4 regions of the Anaerosporomusa subterranea genome follow, and region 2 is predicted to be linked to each of the others. Evidence: riboswitches for the same ligand, from Rfam matches in the RefSeq annotation. Region 2 holds a riboswitch; each other region holds the start of a gene.
What was found. Region 2 has a riboswitch for cyclic di-AMP ahead of AXX12_RS04325 (C40 family peptidase). Riboswitches for the same ligand answer to the same signal wherever they lie in the genome.
Positions count from the first base shown of each region.

Region 1: linked by a shared signal. The riboswitch ahead of AXX12_RS02605 (3D domain-containing protein) and the one ahead of AXX12_RS04325 (C40 family peptidase) in region 2 are both predicted to bind cyclic di-AMP.
Region 3: linked by a shared signal. The riboswitch ahead of AXX12_RS16990 (C40 family peptidase) and the one ahead of AXX12_RS04325 (C40 family peptidase) in region 2 are both predicted to bind cyclic di-AMP.
Region 4: linked by a shared signal. The riboswitch ahead of AXX12_RS17440 (N-acetylmuramoyl-L-alanine amidase family protein) and the one ahead of AXX12_RS04325 (C40 family peptidase) in region 2 are both predicted to bind cyclic di-AMP.

Region 1 covers NZ_LSGP01000006.1:99,599-103,365, reverse strand. Annotated here, with positions in the region: gene pepV (dipeptidase PepV) at 1-774, opposite strand, end outside; gene AXX12_RS02610 (RMD1 family protein) at 940-1,770, shown strand; gene AXX12_RS02605 (3D domain-containing protein) at 1,828-2,232, opposite strand; cyclic di-AMP (ydaO/yuaA leader) riboswitch at 2,238-2,372, opposite strand; gene AXX12_RS02600 (HD domain-containing phosphohydrolase) at 2,595-3,767, shown strand, end outside.
Region 2 covers NZ_LSGP01000013.1:158,511-162,277, forward strand. Annotated here, with positions in the region: gene AXX12_RS04310 (Nif3-like dinuclear metal center hexameric protein) at 1-784, shown strand, start outside; gene AXX12_RS04315 (hypothetical protein) at 921-1,103, shown strand; gene AXX12_RS04320 (3'-5' exoribonuclease YhaM family protein) at 1,133-2,065, shown strand; cyclic di-AMP (ydaO/yuaA leader) riboswitch at 2,167-2,294, shown strand; gene AXX12_RS04325 (C40 family peptidase) at 2,298-2,966, shown strand; gene AXX12_RS04330 (ABC transporter ATP-binding protein) at 3,072-3,767, shown strand, end outside.
Region 3 covers NZ_LSGP01000026.1:36,951-40,717, forward strand. Annotated here, with positions in the region: gene AXX12_RS16980 (dicarboxylate/amino acid:cation symporter) at 1-994, shown strand, start outside; gene AXX12_RS16985 (methyltransferase family protein) at 1,388-2,008, shown strand; cyclic di-AMP (ydaO/yuaA leader) riboswitch at 2,020-2,144, shown strand; gene AXX12_RS16990 (C40 family peptidase) at 2,147-2,833, shown strand; gene AXX12_RS16995 (hypothetical protein) at 2,940-3,131, shown strand; gene AXX12_RS17000 (hypothetical protein) at 3,180-3,362, shown strand; gene AXX12_RS17005 (TolC family protein) at 3,744-3,767, shown strand, end outside.
Region 4 covers NZ_LSGP01000026.1:125,517-129,283, forward strand. Annotated here, with positions in the region: gene AXX12_RS17425 (methyltransferase MtaB domain-containing protein) at 1-738, shown strand, start outside; gene AXX12_RS17430 (cobalamin B12-binding domain-containing protein) at 768-1,406, shown strand; gene AXX12_RS17435 (hypothetical protein) at 1,521-1,862, opposite strand; cyclic di-AMP (ydaO/yuaA leader) riboswitch at 2,107-2,228, shown strand; gene AXX12_RS17440 (N-acetylmuramoyl-L-alanine amidase family protein) at 2,232-2,939, shown strand; gene AXX12_RS17445 (DUF3870 domain-containing protein) at 2,959-3,294, shown strand; SAM riboswitch class I at 3,342-3,443, shown strand; gene AXX12_RS17450 (YezD family protein) at 3,519-3,767, shown strand, end outside.

The sequences.
Region 1 (3,767 bases), on a different contig from region 2:
GACGAGACAGACGTTGCCGTCCGCGGCGAGCGAGGCGTCGATTTTAGCATTGTGCCGGGCGGCAAAAGCGGCGCAGGCCTTAAATAGTTTTTGCGGTTCGTCAGCAACCAGCACGGCTTCCGCTCGATTTGGCACGATATTCACCCGTTCACCGGCGTTAAGTGCAAGCAGTCGGACAGCAGATATCCCGGCAGAGAGATTTTTAGACAACCTAAATTTGCAGCCGCCTTTTTCCGCATAGATGACGGGAAAAGATGCGTCAGGGGTGAAGCCGGCCACTGGCGGTTTTTCGCGTGCTGCGTAATACTGCAAGTCTTTGCTGCCAGTCTCTTCATTGGTGCCAAAGATAATCCGCACTCGTTTCGATAACGGCAGGTTGAGATCCTTGATAGCAGCTAGACCGAACAAGGCAGCCATCGTCGGCCCTTTGTCATCTGTCGAACCGCGACCATACAGTTTGCCGTCATGAATTTCTCCGCCATACGGCAGGTACGTCCAGCCGCTGCCTTCAGGCACTACATCAAGATGTCCCAGAACGGCAACATAGTCTTCGCCGCTGCCATATTCCGCATAGCCGACATAGCCATTTAGATTGACAGTGCGAAATCCGAGTCTGTTCGCGATCTGCAACGCGCGGTCGAGCGCCAGGCCAACGTCCTCGCCAAAGGGGCTGCCATTGACTGCATTGTTCTCTACGCTTCGAATAGCGAGAATCTCCTGCGTTGATTTAATCAGCGCGTCTCGCTGCAGTTCTACTGCTTTTTCCAGGTTCAAGATAATCCCTCCGTTCGTTACCAGTATGCACCATTAGTATACTCCTTGCTTGTGAGTCTGTAAAATGAATGAACGGTGACCGGGACATGCATGGCAACCAGGCGATGGAAGTATTCTGCTTTTTCTGTTATAATTTGGATAAAAGAGCAAGCTAGGAGGCTGTTTATGCAGTCAGAATTTAAAGCGGTCGTGCTGGCCAATGAAATCGATCTAAATAAAATTGCCGAGCATTTTGGCATCAATAGACAATTCCGCTGGGAGGAGACGCTGATTCTTGCTGGGAAATCACTGGAGGGAATCACTCGTCAATCGGAGGGAAAGAGAGTATATCTGTACCATTTTGGCAGTATAGTCTTTTTGAATTTTCAACATCACGAAATGATGGATGTTGTAAATTACCTGCGGAAGATTGAAAAGAGTTTGACAACAGGAGCCTTCGAATATGTTGACGACTACATTCTCGAAACAGTGACAGATCTGACTGAAGCAGACATGCCCTATGTAAGCAATGACCGGATGTTAATCGCGCAGGAAGAAAGCTATCACCGCGAAATCGTCGCGACTATGTTGGCAAGGTCGGTGGCACTAGAAAAAATCGAGGTCGACATTAGTCGTCTGTTAGATGAAATAGAAGAAATCGTTACATTTTTGCATATGGGTAATTTAAATATGTCTGACCGACGTTTGGCCAAGCTATCGGCAAAGATCTTCGGTTTTAAGCTGAACATGGTGTCATACATCATGTTACTCGATAAACCGGATATTACGTGGAACAATGCGGAAGCTAGTCGATTGTATGACGAAATGGGACGGTTATTTGAGGTATCAGAGCGCTACCAGAAGATTCGCCAAAAAGCAGAAGTCTTAACAGATATCACCGAGGTGTTTTCCGGTCTGGCTCACGCCAGCCGTGGCACTCGGCTCGAATGGGCAGTTATTCTCTTGATCGCGTTTGAAATCGTACTGAGTCTATTGGATATTTTTGTGTTTAAATAGTAACGCGCAGAAACACCCCGAGAGTTCAATTGACTCTCGGGGTGTTTTTTTTAAGAACTATTCTACTACATACAGCTTAACGTTTTTCATGCCAAACTTGTATGCTTCATCAACTGTCCACATTGCGATATCGATACGATTTCCTTTGATTGCGCCACCGGTATCCTCAGCAATGGCATACCTGCCAGTGCCATCGGGAAACTCAATATACACCTTCGATTTCAACGGGATAATGCGCGGGTCGACGGCAATGATGCCAGGACGCACCTGGGTGCCGATGTGGGTCAGGTTGCCCCATTTACCGTTATCGTGAGGGCCTGGCGCGTATGCGGTCGCAACAATATCGATCGCTTGTTTATAGTTGGCTGGCGCGGCTGCGAGTACCGGTGTGATCAAGCTAGTTGCCAGTGTGACAACAGCCATCATAGTTACGATTGTACGTTTAAACACTTTCATGTTCATATTCTGTTTCCTCCTTCTAATCGCCTCCGGGGTTAGCTGACGGGTTCGGGACGGAAGGTATCCCTACCGCTTGATAGCGGATTCACCCCACTAATATTGGTTCCCCCGTATTCCTTTGGGAAGTTCGGCGTAGTCCATATACTACACTATCGGTTGCAGAAACGCAAAACGCGCTAAAGGTCATTAATTTTAATTATGTAAACTTGATATAGGTATTCCCAGTTATACATCGGTATGCGGCAGTATTCGATCATGACAACGGTCTAGCAGTCTTTTTTCTGTTCAGGCGCAGGAACCATTGCTGCGAATCGCGAATAAGTTCACAATTGTTTTTTCGATTATTTTGAATGAAGGAATGCGATATGGAAATATGGTTTTGGCTCGTGCTTGTGGCTGGTAGTGTTAGCTGGGCTGCTCGGGAACGCAGAGAAAACACACTATTGAGGGCCACAGTCAAACAAGAACAGACAGAAATCTCCCAACAGCAGAACACCCAAGAACAAATCCGGTTGAATGAAGCCAGATTCAAAGCCATCCTGGAAACGTCGGTTGACGTGATGACCCGGCTGGATTTAGATGGTGTCATTCTTGAGCTGTATACGCGGCCCGGCTTTTATCAAACTCCGCCAGATCGTCGCCTAGTCGGTAAGAAAATTGATAGCATTTATGAGACGTCGGTTACAGACCGCTACCAGCAAGCGATGGAACAAGTATTATTAACCGGACGACCGCAGCGTTTTACCTATGAAGGCGAATATCATGGTAGAGCCTACGGTCGGGAAGTCTGGTTGACCGGCTGTGGTGAGGAACTGATCGCTATTGAGCGGGACACGACAGAACGAGTGATGATGGCTAAGCAACTGCGTTATCTCAATCTGTATGATTCGTTAACCGGATTGTTTAATCGCAGCCGATTTGAACAGGAAATGCGGCATTTCGGCGAAGACGAGCAATGTTCTGTCGGGATCGTTGTCTGCGATCTGGATGGACTAAAGCTGATTAATGACACCCTTGGCCATGAACAGGGAGATCGACAACTGGTAGATGTGGCTGATCTTTTCAAACGCTGTTTCCGAGCGGAGGATCACATTGCACGTATCGGCGGTGATGAATTTGCTGCGATCTTGCCAAATGTAGATGATGAAACACTGACAGCAATTTGCCGAAAAATCAGTCAAGAGGTCGACGAATACAATCTACTGCTGCCAAACGCTAGGCTTGGCCTGTCGATAGGTCATGCTATGCGCGGTTGTCCGACTGATATGAATACTCTATTCATCGAAGCGGAAAACGAAATGTATCGACAAAAGCAGTTGCGCGACGAAAACGTCCGCCAGTTTATTCTTGACGGCATGTTTCAATCCGTGGAAGCCAGAGATTACTTTAAAAGCGGTCATCCGCAACGAGTCGAGGAATATGCAGTTAAATTGGCTGCAGTTTTGGAACTAAGTTCAGAACAGGTAGAGAATCTTCACCTGTTATCCCGCTATCACGATATCGGCAACGTTGGCCTTGATGAACGCATTGTCATGAAA
Region 2 (3,767 bases):
AAATGATGCATTGGCTGCAGCCCTTGGCTTGAAGCAGGCGACCCCTTTACTGCATACCCACGCTGAGAGGCTGTACAAACTGGCAGTCTTTGTACCTGAACAGCAATTGGAGGCTGTGCGGACTGCCATGGGAGACGCGGGCGCCGGTCATATTGGTGTGTATAGTCATTGTTCGTTTAGCGTAAAAGGTGAAGGAGTCTTTTTACCTTTATCCGGCGCTACGCCGTTTATTGGCGAGGAAGGGCGCTTGGAGCGGGTTGCCGAATATAAACTGGAGACTTGTGTAACTGAAAACGTCCGTCAGCAAGTACTTGACGCGATGCTGTCCGCCCACCCCTATGAAGAAGTTGCCTATGACCTGTATGCTCTTGAGAATACGGGGCCTGCCTTTGGTATGGGGCGAATCGGCATTTTAGACCAGTCCATGAGCTTGCGCCAATTCACGGCAATGGTCAAAGATCGTTTGGCTGTCAGTGCAATAAAAGTGGCTGGTAGGCCAGATGCTTTAATCCGCTCGGTAGCAGTATGCGGCGGCAGCGGGGCAAGCTTTGCAGCCCAGGCAAAACAAGCGGGGGCCGATGTCTTTGTCACCGGTGATCTCAAGTACCATGAAGCGCAGCAAGCTATAGCCCAAGAGTTGGCTATGGTTGACGCGGGACACTTTGCGACAGAGTATCCGGTTATACCCTATTTGGCAAAGTACTTGGCCACCTATTCCGAAAAGCAAGAATGGAATGTACCAATAATTTCTTCGCCTTCGAAAGACATTTTTTGGTCTCTATAGAAAAGAATACCAAAATAATTCTCCAATATGGAGGATTATTTTTATTTTAAACTAATGAATAAAAGCGTAAAGGAGAGTAGAACCTGGCGTAGAGTCTTGCCCTGGATGAGAGTCAAGAGAAAGAGGAGGCGTTAAGATGGTACAAGGTCCGTTACTGCTAGTTCTTCTCGCTATCGCCATCGCACTGATTGTCGCCCTAATCTCTCGCTATAAGGTTCATGCATTTCTTTCATCGAAGAAGTATCAGGCGCATTCGTTTTGGATGCGCCTTTTTGTATTCTCTTGCAGGAATCTCGCAACTAGCGGGCGAACCCTATAATTCAGTTTACAGAATAGGGGTTGTTACATTTGTTGGCGCAATTTCGGGTTGGGGATGAAATCCGGCATAGTGTGCTCATGCGTTTGCAGAAGGCAGGGCAGTCGTCAAATGGCGGTGTATTTGCCCGTGGCACAGTAGAAGATAACAGTGGGACGCTGAGTTTTATTTGCTTTGAACGAGAAACAGTTGAGCTGCTTAAGGAAGTCAATGGAGCCACGCCCATGGTCATCTTTGGTGTCGTCCAGGCTGACCGCTATAGTACTGACGGAGCTGTGCAAGTTCTTGTGCGCCGGGCTGAGCCGGTGAACGACGACGATGACTTGAGTCATCTCTTGCCCTATACACCAAAAGATATTGAGGAATATAAGGGACGACTCGAAGGCTTGATAGCAGGAGTATCAAAAATCCATTTGCAGGAATTGTTGAGAGCAATTTTATCAGGCAAAACCTACGCGTCGTATGTAAAGCACACTGCTGCGATGAGATTGCATCACGCCTATATCGGCGGCTTGCTGGAACACTCGGTTGATGTCGCTCGGCTTGCAAAAGGTATGGCGATTGAAACCGGCAATGTAGATGTCGATTTAGTGGTTACCGGCGCACTGTTACATGACATCGGTAAACTGGAAGAGTTGTCAAGTGGCATGGGGTTTGAATATACTAATATTGGCAGGATGATCGGTCATGTTTCCTTAGGGGCTATGCTTGTGGAACGTACGATTTCCAATCAAAAGGATTTCCCGCCAGATGATGCCCAAGCGCTATTGCATATCCTGCTGTCACATCATGGGAAAGTGGAGAATGGCGCGCCAGTCGCTTGTGTGACAAAGGAAAGTTTCATTGTTCACTATGCGGATGAGCTCAACTCTGTTCTTAGCCAATTTGCAGATAACGAAGGTAAGACAGACTGGCGTTATGCCAAGATGCTGAATCGCTATATCCGCGTCAGTCAAGAGGGTTGATCAACTGAAAAATGGGTACAATCTAAGTCGAATGGTACTTGCCATTTTTTTAGAACACAAGGCAGGATTTTGCAAGCCAGAATCGAATTTAAAATGATTAGAGCATGATAAAGCCGAATCCAGCTCAGGTACGGGGGAACCGCAAACCAGGGGTGAAATTCCGGAAACGGAATAGGGGTCCTCTAACCCTAACCCGTCAGCTAACCTCGGAGGCTTCGAGAGGGGCAGACATTTGAAAAAGGTAGTCTTTTTGTTGTGCGTTTTGTTCAGTTTGACGTTTCTAAACGTCGCGTCGGCCTCGAATTTTTATGAGGAAGGCGACCAAGGGCAGGAAATTGTTTTGATTCAGAAGCGGTTGTTGTCACTGGGGTATGAGATTGGTAGCGCTGATGGTGACTTCGGCCCTGCCACCGAGACTGCAGTGAAGGCTTACCAAAAGGACAAAGGTCTGACGCCAGACGGCGTGGTTGGCCCGACAACTTATCAAATGCTGCTTGGACGCGATATACCGGCAGTAAGCCGCGATTCGTCCACTGTAGCAGTCAGACGAGTCATTCAATTTTCCATGCGGTATTTGGGTGTTCCGTATGTATTTGGCGGCACAACTGCAGATGGTTTTGACTGCTCCGGCTTTACCCGCCATGTGTATCGCACAGTTGGCGTGGCTCTGCCGAGAACGGCTGATGACCAGTTTGAAGTTGGCCGCGCAGTCTCGCTAAGCAGGCTGCAGCCGGGGGATATGGTGTTTTTTACGACATATGCTTCTGGAGCGTCGCATAGCGGTATCTACATTGGCGACGGCAATTTTATCAGCGCGACTTCCAGTCGCGGCGTCGCCATTGATCGGTTAAACAGTTCGTACTGGGGCCCGCGTTATGTTGGTGCAAGGCGCGTACTGTAAGAAGACTGGTAAAGGCCATACGGCACACGAAGGGAAGGCGGGCAAACGCCTTCCTGGTTTTCTTTTCCTTTTCTATTTTGATTCAGCAGAATCGCGAGGGCTCTTATGTATACATTCTATTGGCAAAAGTTCATCCTGCCCTTTTGGCCAAAAGTAGTTATTGCTTTGGCTAGTTTCCTTATGGCCAGTGTGGCAGGACTGGCAGCGCCAATTATTATTAAACTGCTGATTGACAATGTCCTGGCTGATGGAGACTTGTACCAACTGCACTTTATCACAGCTGGCATTGTCGTATTATATTTGCTGCGCGGCATTTTTTCTTATGTGTATGGGTATTTGATGGCCAAGGTCGGTAATCGACTGATTGAGCGCATGCGTCAAGAAATGTTCGTTAAACTTCAGTCCAAGGATTATGCCTATTTTGTCAACAACCAGACAGGCGAAGTGATTTCGTTGTTCTCCAATGACCTGACATTGATTCAACAGGCCGTGTCTGTGAGTATACCTGAATTTTTTATCGAAACCTTGAACGTACTTGCCATTCTTTCAATTATGATCTACTTTGACTGGCAATTATCACTGGTGACCTTTGCAACCTTGCCTTTCATCTTTCTTGTTGTCGGCTATTTCAATAAGAAAACAGCCAAAATTGGTATGCTGATGGAAGACTCTTTGGCTAAAGTAGCCAGTTTTTTGCATCAAACGTTGCTGTCTGCCACCATTGTTAAAAGTTATAGTCGTGAAGAGTACGAATACCGTAAATTCAGTCAGAGAATTCACCAAGCAGCTGAGGAATTTTTA
Region 3 (3,767 bases), on a different contig from region 2:
CAGCATTGGCTTAGGCGTTGCTTTACTACTCGATCCTGGATCTGGCGTGCAGTTTACAGCCAATGCTTCATTTAAGGCACGTGAAGTTCCGGCCTTCAGCAAGGTACTCTTAGACTTGGTGCCTGCCAATCCGGTAGCGGAAATGGCCAATGGCAAAGTCATACCAGTTATTGTTTTTGCATTATTTTTCGCTGTTGCAATTATTATCGAGAGTGCCAAGTCACCGGAGAGTATGAGACCGGTTAAAGAATTTATTAATTCCTTTACCAAGGTGATGTTCCGGGTTACTGGACTGGTTGTCCGTTTTACGCCCTACGGTGTGTTTGGTTTGATGGTAACTATGTCTGGCAAATATGGGTTAGCCACATTATTACCTTTGGGGAAAGTGATTGTAGCGGTGTATATTGCCTGCGCCGTTCATATGCTAATTACCTATGGCAGTTTAGTTGCCTTTGTAGTCAAGGTTAATCCTCTCCAGTTTCTGCGAAAAATTTATCCGGTGCTAGCGGTAGCATTCACGACGCGCAGTAGTTATGCCACCTTGCCAGTGAATTTAGAGGTCATTACTAAACGATTAAAGGTATCAGGGAAAGTAGCCAGCTTTGTGGCCCCCTTAGGTGCTACAATGAATATGAATGGTTGCGGTGGTTTATGGCCAGCTATTGTAGCGGTTTTTGTAGCTCGTGTTTTTGGTATCGAACTAACAATTGCTGATTATTTTCTGATTGTTGCCTCTGCTACAATAGCCTCGATCGGAACGGCAGGTATTCCGGGACCTGCGTCGATCTCTACGACGGTGGTACTAGCCAGTCTGGGGCTTCCTCTTGAAGGAATGGCCATTGTGCTTGGCATTGACCCGATTGTTGATATGGCCCGTACGGCTGTCAATGCATCAGGCACTACTGTAGCATCGTTGGTAATAGCTGATAATGCAGGTGAGTTTGATCGGTCGGCTTATGCCAGGTCAGAGGCTGAGGAACTGGATATTGCATAGAAATAGATAAGGCGGAAATATCAGAGTTGTTGTTTATCCTGTTGCCCAAACGAGAGTTCGATATAGTGACACAACAAAGCAGCCCTTTTAGTAGGGCTGCTTTGCTATGTGCCTGCCGGCTTTCTTGGCATATCTCGAATAATTCTTGAACTACATATCAGGAGAACTGTTGATTTTAATGCAATGACGGAAAAAATTCATGACTTATTCACATCATATTCATCAGATATTAATACTTGTTTGTTAAAGTATACATGGGTGGTTAACACCACCTCCTCAGTAGTAAATGACCTAGTAGCACTTTTACTAGGTCCCTTTTTTACAATAGCTTGGTTGTCTGAATAGATAGATGACAGCCAATTGATATAACACGATGAATAAGGAGTGGCTGTCATGTGGGGTTATGGCCTTTGGGGCGCTGTAGTGGTTAATTCGTTAATCTTTATTATTTTTGCACTGAGTTTTACCCGGCCGCGCAACGTTCGGGATTGGCGATCCTTTGGAGCGTTTTCCGCGTTTATCATCACGTTATTCACGGAAATGTATGGGTTTCCGCTCACGATCTATCTTCTCTCCGGTTGGTTGGGAACACATTTTCCAGAACTAAACTTTTCTCATGGTGGCGGACATTTATGGTACACCCTCTTAGGGATGACAGGTGATCCCCACACCAGTTGGATTCACACCGTTAGTGAAGTGTTCATTACAGGCGGGCTAATCTTCTTAGGGTTCACTTGGCGCTATTTGCACAAAGCACAACAGAATAATTCAGTTGCGATGACAGGGCCATACAAATATGTTAGGCATCCTCAGTATGTTGCGTTTATCGCGATGATGCTAGGATTCTTAATTCAATGGCCGACGATACTGACAGTATTAATGTTCCCCGTACTGGTTCGTATGTATCTATGGCTTTCCAAGCGGGAAGAACAAGAAGCCATTGAACAGTTCGGTGATGAGTATATCGAGTACGCGGCGAGGACGCCACGCTTTATCCCTTGGCTTAAGCCATAATCGTTTCCAAAATCTTAACAATGCCGAATCCGAAAGGTACGGGGGAACCAACATTGGGGTGAAGCATGGAACCATGCGGGGTCAGCCTTTGGCCCTAACCCGACAGCTAACCTCGAAGGCAGAGAAAGGCGGATTCAATTGAAAGTCCTTTTTAGAGCAAGTTGGATACTGGTTTATTTTGCGCTGACGATTCAGCTAGGAAGCTTGGCGGTCGCAAGCGCCGCCAGCTTGAAACCTGGTGACTCGGGTTCAGAGGTTCGAATTCTGCAAGAACAACTACAGAAAATGCAGTATGAGATTAGTGAGGTTGATGGTGTTTACGGAATCCAAACCCAACAGGCAGTCGAGCAGTACCAAATGTCAGTTGGTTTAGAGGTAGATGATATCGTTGGGGCTGAGACCTGGGAAGCGCTGCGTGCCTCCCGTGCTGGTGTAAACCGAAGTTTTAGTCGCAGGTTAAACGCAAACGGGATCCTTTCATTTGCTAAGCGTTTCATTGGAGTACCCTATCTGTGGGGTGGAAACTCTCCTGCGGGCTTTGATTGTTCAGGCTTTACTCAATATGTGTTCCGTGCCAGTGGAATTTCGCTACCACGGACTGCCGATGTCCAATTTCAAGTAGGAATTCCTATACGTTATGATCAGCTAAAGTCGGGCGATCTCGTGTTTTTCAGTACCTATGAGCCCGGGCCATCTCACAATGGAATTTATCTTGGTGATGGCAATTTTATCAGTGCCACATCAAGTAGGGGTATAGCAATTGATCGTATGAGCAGTCCTTACTGGAGCTCACGGTATGTGGGGGCCAGGAGGGTTATCGGGTAAACGAATTCGGTTAAAAAGAAAATGATTATACTCTTCCAAAATTCATTAGTTATTCACTTTTCCCTGTTATAATGAGCCATATTCTCTATCAGGAGGTGAATGCGAGATGAACATGGGCGGAGTAGCTGGTGGTGCAGGCATGTCTGGTATGGCAGGTTGCAGTGGCAGTCAGCACAGTCAGATGGCAAGCGGCGCTATGAATAAAGATAGCGAAAACAGAAAGACAACCCTAGCCAGCAAGGGAACCCCTAAAAACCTTGAACCAAATCTGGGCGGGGAAATCGATATTGCTGTATAGAGTACATAGAGTTAAAACTTAAATATATTCTCTTAGGGAGGTTTGTTTATGAAGATGTTCACTAAATTCGTTTTTGCTAGTCTTATGGTTGCATTCGTTCTTGGTACGGTCGTAAGTCCGGTAATGACGCCGGCATTCGCCGCAGCACAGAGTACTGATCAACCTGCTGACCAAGAACAGCAAAAACCACCAGCAGATAATGGCTCTGCTCATTCCGGCCACCATGGCTAGCAGTTTAAAGACAGCCGAACAAGCCCCCTCGTCGGATGGATGTTCGGCTGTTTTCTTTAACATAGCTAGACCAGAGATGCCGTCTATTGTTCGATCAATACAGGTTAGAAGATCTAAGTTCCTTATACTCTCCTAAATCAGTACTTTTTTGAAAAAAAACCTATATTCACGCAATCTTCATAATTCATTCATAAGAAACCTATATTCTTTCGCTATACTGACTATAGATTAAAAACTAGGAGGGGTCCAATAATGATGGGGCTGCTTTTGATAGTGAATGTGGCTGCACTGTTCTTTTTCGTTAAGCGGGTTATTGCCATTCAAGAGTGAGGGCGAATGCGAACACTGTGAGAACACGACATACTGTAATGGAGGCTGAATATGCAAAACAGAGGATTAATTTTA
Region 4 (3,767 bases), on a different contig from region 2:
GCTGGCGATACTGCCTGCGGTTTTGGCAACACCGCGATGGTACTTGCAGACAAACGCTATGTGCCTAAGACATTTGCAGCTGTGGTTAGAGTGATGACCGTTGTGCGCAGTCTCGTCGCCTTAGAGCGAGGAGCAGTAGGACCTCACAAGGATTGTGGCTACGAGGGAGTCTATATAAAAGCTATCACCGGCACTCCTATTGCTATGGAGGGAAAATCCAGTGCTTGCGCTCATCTCAGCCATGTGGGCAACATTGCCGCCGCTACTGCAGATCTTTGGAGCAATGAATCTGTGCAAAACATAAAGCTGTTAGGCGGTATGGCTCCGACTGTTTCTCTGGAACAGCTTATATATGACTGCAGACTGATGAACACTGCGGCGAAATCAGGCATCTCTCATGCTCGTCTGCTGCGGGATTGGCTGACTGATTCAGATAGCGTTCTTGATCCGCAGGCCTATGTATTAAGGCCTGATGTGGCGTTCCGCATTTCCCAAGCAATTGTTCAGGGAGGCAGTCATTTCGAGAGAACAAAAATCGCAGGTCTCACCGCAGTGAACGAACTGAAGCAAGCCGCCAATGCAGGAAATTTAATTATTGATCCTAAAGAAATTAGATGGCTGGATAAAATCCAGGCCCAGTTATCAAAGGTTACAAATGATGAAGAGGCATTTATTCGAGAAATGACTGAAAGTTGCAAGTCGGAAAAATATGACCCGGCGAAATATGATCTAAAGTAAAAATAGCAGGTATAAGAGGAGGAACTTTGATGAGTGAGATATTGAATGTCATTTCTGAGTCTCTGCAGGAGGGCGATGTTGACGCAGTGACTGAAAAGGTTGAAGAGGCCTTGAACGGCGGAGTTTCAGCGTCAACTATTTTGCATGAAGGATTGCTTCATGGTATGGACGTGATGGGGCAAAGGTGGAAAAACGAAGAAGTGTACATGCCGGAAGTAATGATTGCGGCTCGAGCGATGAATGCAGGTATGCGGGTTCTTAAGCCACATTTGCTGGCCGCTGGCGTCAAACCGATCGGCAAGGTCGTTTTGGGTACCGTCAAAGGCGATCTTCATGATATTGGCAAGAACCTAGTCAATATGATGTTTGTCGGATCAGGATTTGAGGTAGTCGACCTGGGAGTCGATGTGAATGAAAAGACCTTTGTTCAGGCGATTACTGAGCATCAGCCGCAAATTATCGCTATGGCCGCACTGTTGACAACGACAATGTCTGAAATGCGGGTCGTAATTGAGGCTGTGACGACAACTGGACTTCGCGATCAAGTTAAGATAATGGTTGGCGGCGCTCCGCTGACGCAGTCATTCGCAAACGCTATCGGCGCAGATGCATACGCGCCTGATGCCGCCGTTGCCGCTGACATCGCAAAGCAAATGATTGGGGCTTAATGATTCACAAAATGCGGCAACTTGATTCTTGCCATTTGTAATTGAAGCAGAAAAGGGATATTCAAGCCTCTCCGGCTTTGAATATCCCTTTCTTATTCAATAGTATTAATTCCCTTATTTCAGGGCTTCTTGCACTGTCGGCTTAATGCGCGGGTCGCGAACAATCTCTTGAACCGTTTGTTTCATCGCTGGATCGGCCAGTACATCTTTCATGGTTTGCCTCAGTTCAGGATCTGACATCATTTTGACCATTGAAGCTCGCGCTTCCGGCTTGTTCATCACTGCAATCATTCTTTTTTGCATTTCAGGGTCTTGTATTTTATCCAGTATCGGTGACTGTTGAAGTTGATCCGCAGTCTTAGGTTGATTTTGCGGTTTTTGCTGTGGCTGCATGCCGCAGGCTGTAATAAGGATCATTATTAGTCCTAACAGCAAAAACTTTGATAAACCGTTCATGGCCATTCCTCCCAATACCCATTTGCACCCTAGTATTCGCGTATTATTTGAGTCTATCCTTAGGATTCCATTTTGTGCCCTAAAAATGGTGGACACTGGGAAGCAAGTATTGCTAATATATATAGAAGGATACATATCTAAATAATTTTTATACTAATAAGGAGTGATCGCTAAACTAAGAATTGTTGTCAGCAGATTGTCATAAAGTCGACACATTTCTCTGCTATAATCAAAGGCATGTCATTTAACTGAAACGCCGAATCCAACAGGTACGGAGTAACATTTTACGGGGTGAAAAGCGTAAGCGCTAGGTTTAGCCTTAACCCTGTCCCGTTAGCTAACTCCGGAGGCGAGAAAGGCGGACAAGCTTTGCAGAGAAGAACGGCGATTTTGATAGTTTTGATTATTTTTATGTTGCCAGCCATTTGTTTTGCGGCTGAAAACCGCGCTGTGCCAGTTCAAGGTGCTAGGCAAACCGAGACAACTAGCGTAAAAAACGTATTAAAAGGAAAAACCATAGTTATAGATCCGGGTCATGGTGGCAGCGATCCTGGCGCTATCGGTAAAAGCGGTCTTGCGGAAAAAGATGTGACATTGGCAATCAGTACCGAATTGCGAAAACTGCTAGAGGACAAGAGCGCAGTTGTTATCCTGACCAGAACTACTGATCGCGATGTACATAGCAGACAAGCCTCTGATGCCCAGGAACTACAGTCTCGAGTAAATATTGCCAACAAAGCTAGCGCTGATGTGTTTGTCAGCGTTCATATTGACTCTTTCGTCGATTCAACGGCTAAAGGAACGACAACGTATTTCGCACCGCAGTTGGTTCGTGGGGAGCTGCTCGCGTCAAAGATCCAACAGTCACTTGTTGAGCAAATTAACTTACCGGATCGCGGTTTTCGTGAGAACAACTTTTATGTGTTGAAGCACGCAACCATGCCGGCTGTCCTTGCTGAAGTCGCTTTTATTTCTAACCCATCTGAGGAAGCTAAATTGCAACAACCCGATTTTATTAAAAAGGCGGCATATGGGCTTTTCACCGGTCTAACTAGGTTTTTCAGCATTGTTGGATAAGGAGGATATTGAAGAATTTATGGTTGACGAGAATATTGTGTTATTTTCCGGTTATGCAAAACTTCCCAGCGGAACGGTTTCCGCTGAGGTATATAAAGTGATGGCGTTAGTGGTGCTGATTGATATACGTACAGGTACAATCATCGAAGCTGATTGTACTCTTTCAACACGCCTTTCAGAACGATTCGTATTGGCAATGTTGGTAGGAAAAAACATCCAAAATGACAATATAGCCCTGATTGAACAAATTAACTTACAATACCAAGGAGCTGCTAAGAAAGCGATCATCAATGCTCTGCGCATTATTTCCGCTAAGTATTCGCTATATCTGCAAGAACGTCAAAAAATGAGTTGACAATGCGGAGCTTTTGATGCTATTATCTTTACAATTGAATAAGGAAACTCTTATCAAGAGAGGTCGAGGGACTGGCCCGATGACACCCAGCAACCGGCAGCAATGCAGTGGTGCTAATTCCAACAGAACGTTGTTCTGGGAGATGAGAGGAAAGCGGATTAGTTGCCCTCTTTCCTCGTGAAAGGGGGTTTTTCTATTAGCCGAACGGAGAGGGAGTGCTATCATTGAACCAACCGGTCATTTCGCCTCCGACGATGGCGATTGTTGTTGACTTAGTCAATTCGATCACCCATGGGACAATAACATTCACTGTTCAAGACGGTCGCCTGCTGCAGCTAGAGCGAAACGACAAGATTCGTTTGGATGCACCGGGGAAAGGCGGCATTGGAGGCCCCTCCCTTACCCCGAACCAAGTTGAGCGGCTTCAAAAGAGGCTGCAGGAGGAATTGAAGAACTTGCAGTTTGGCCAAGTC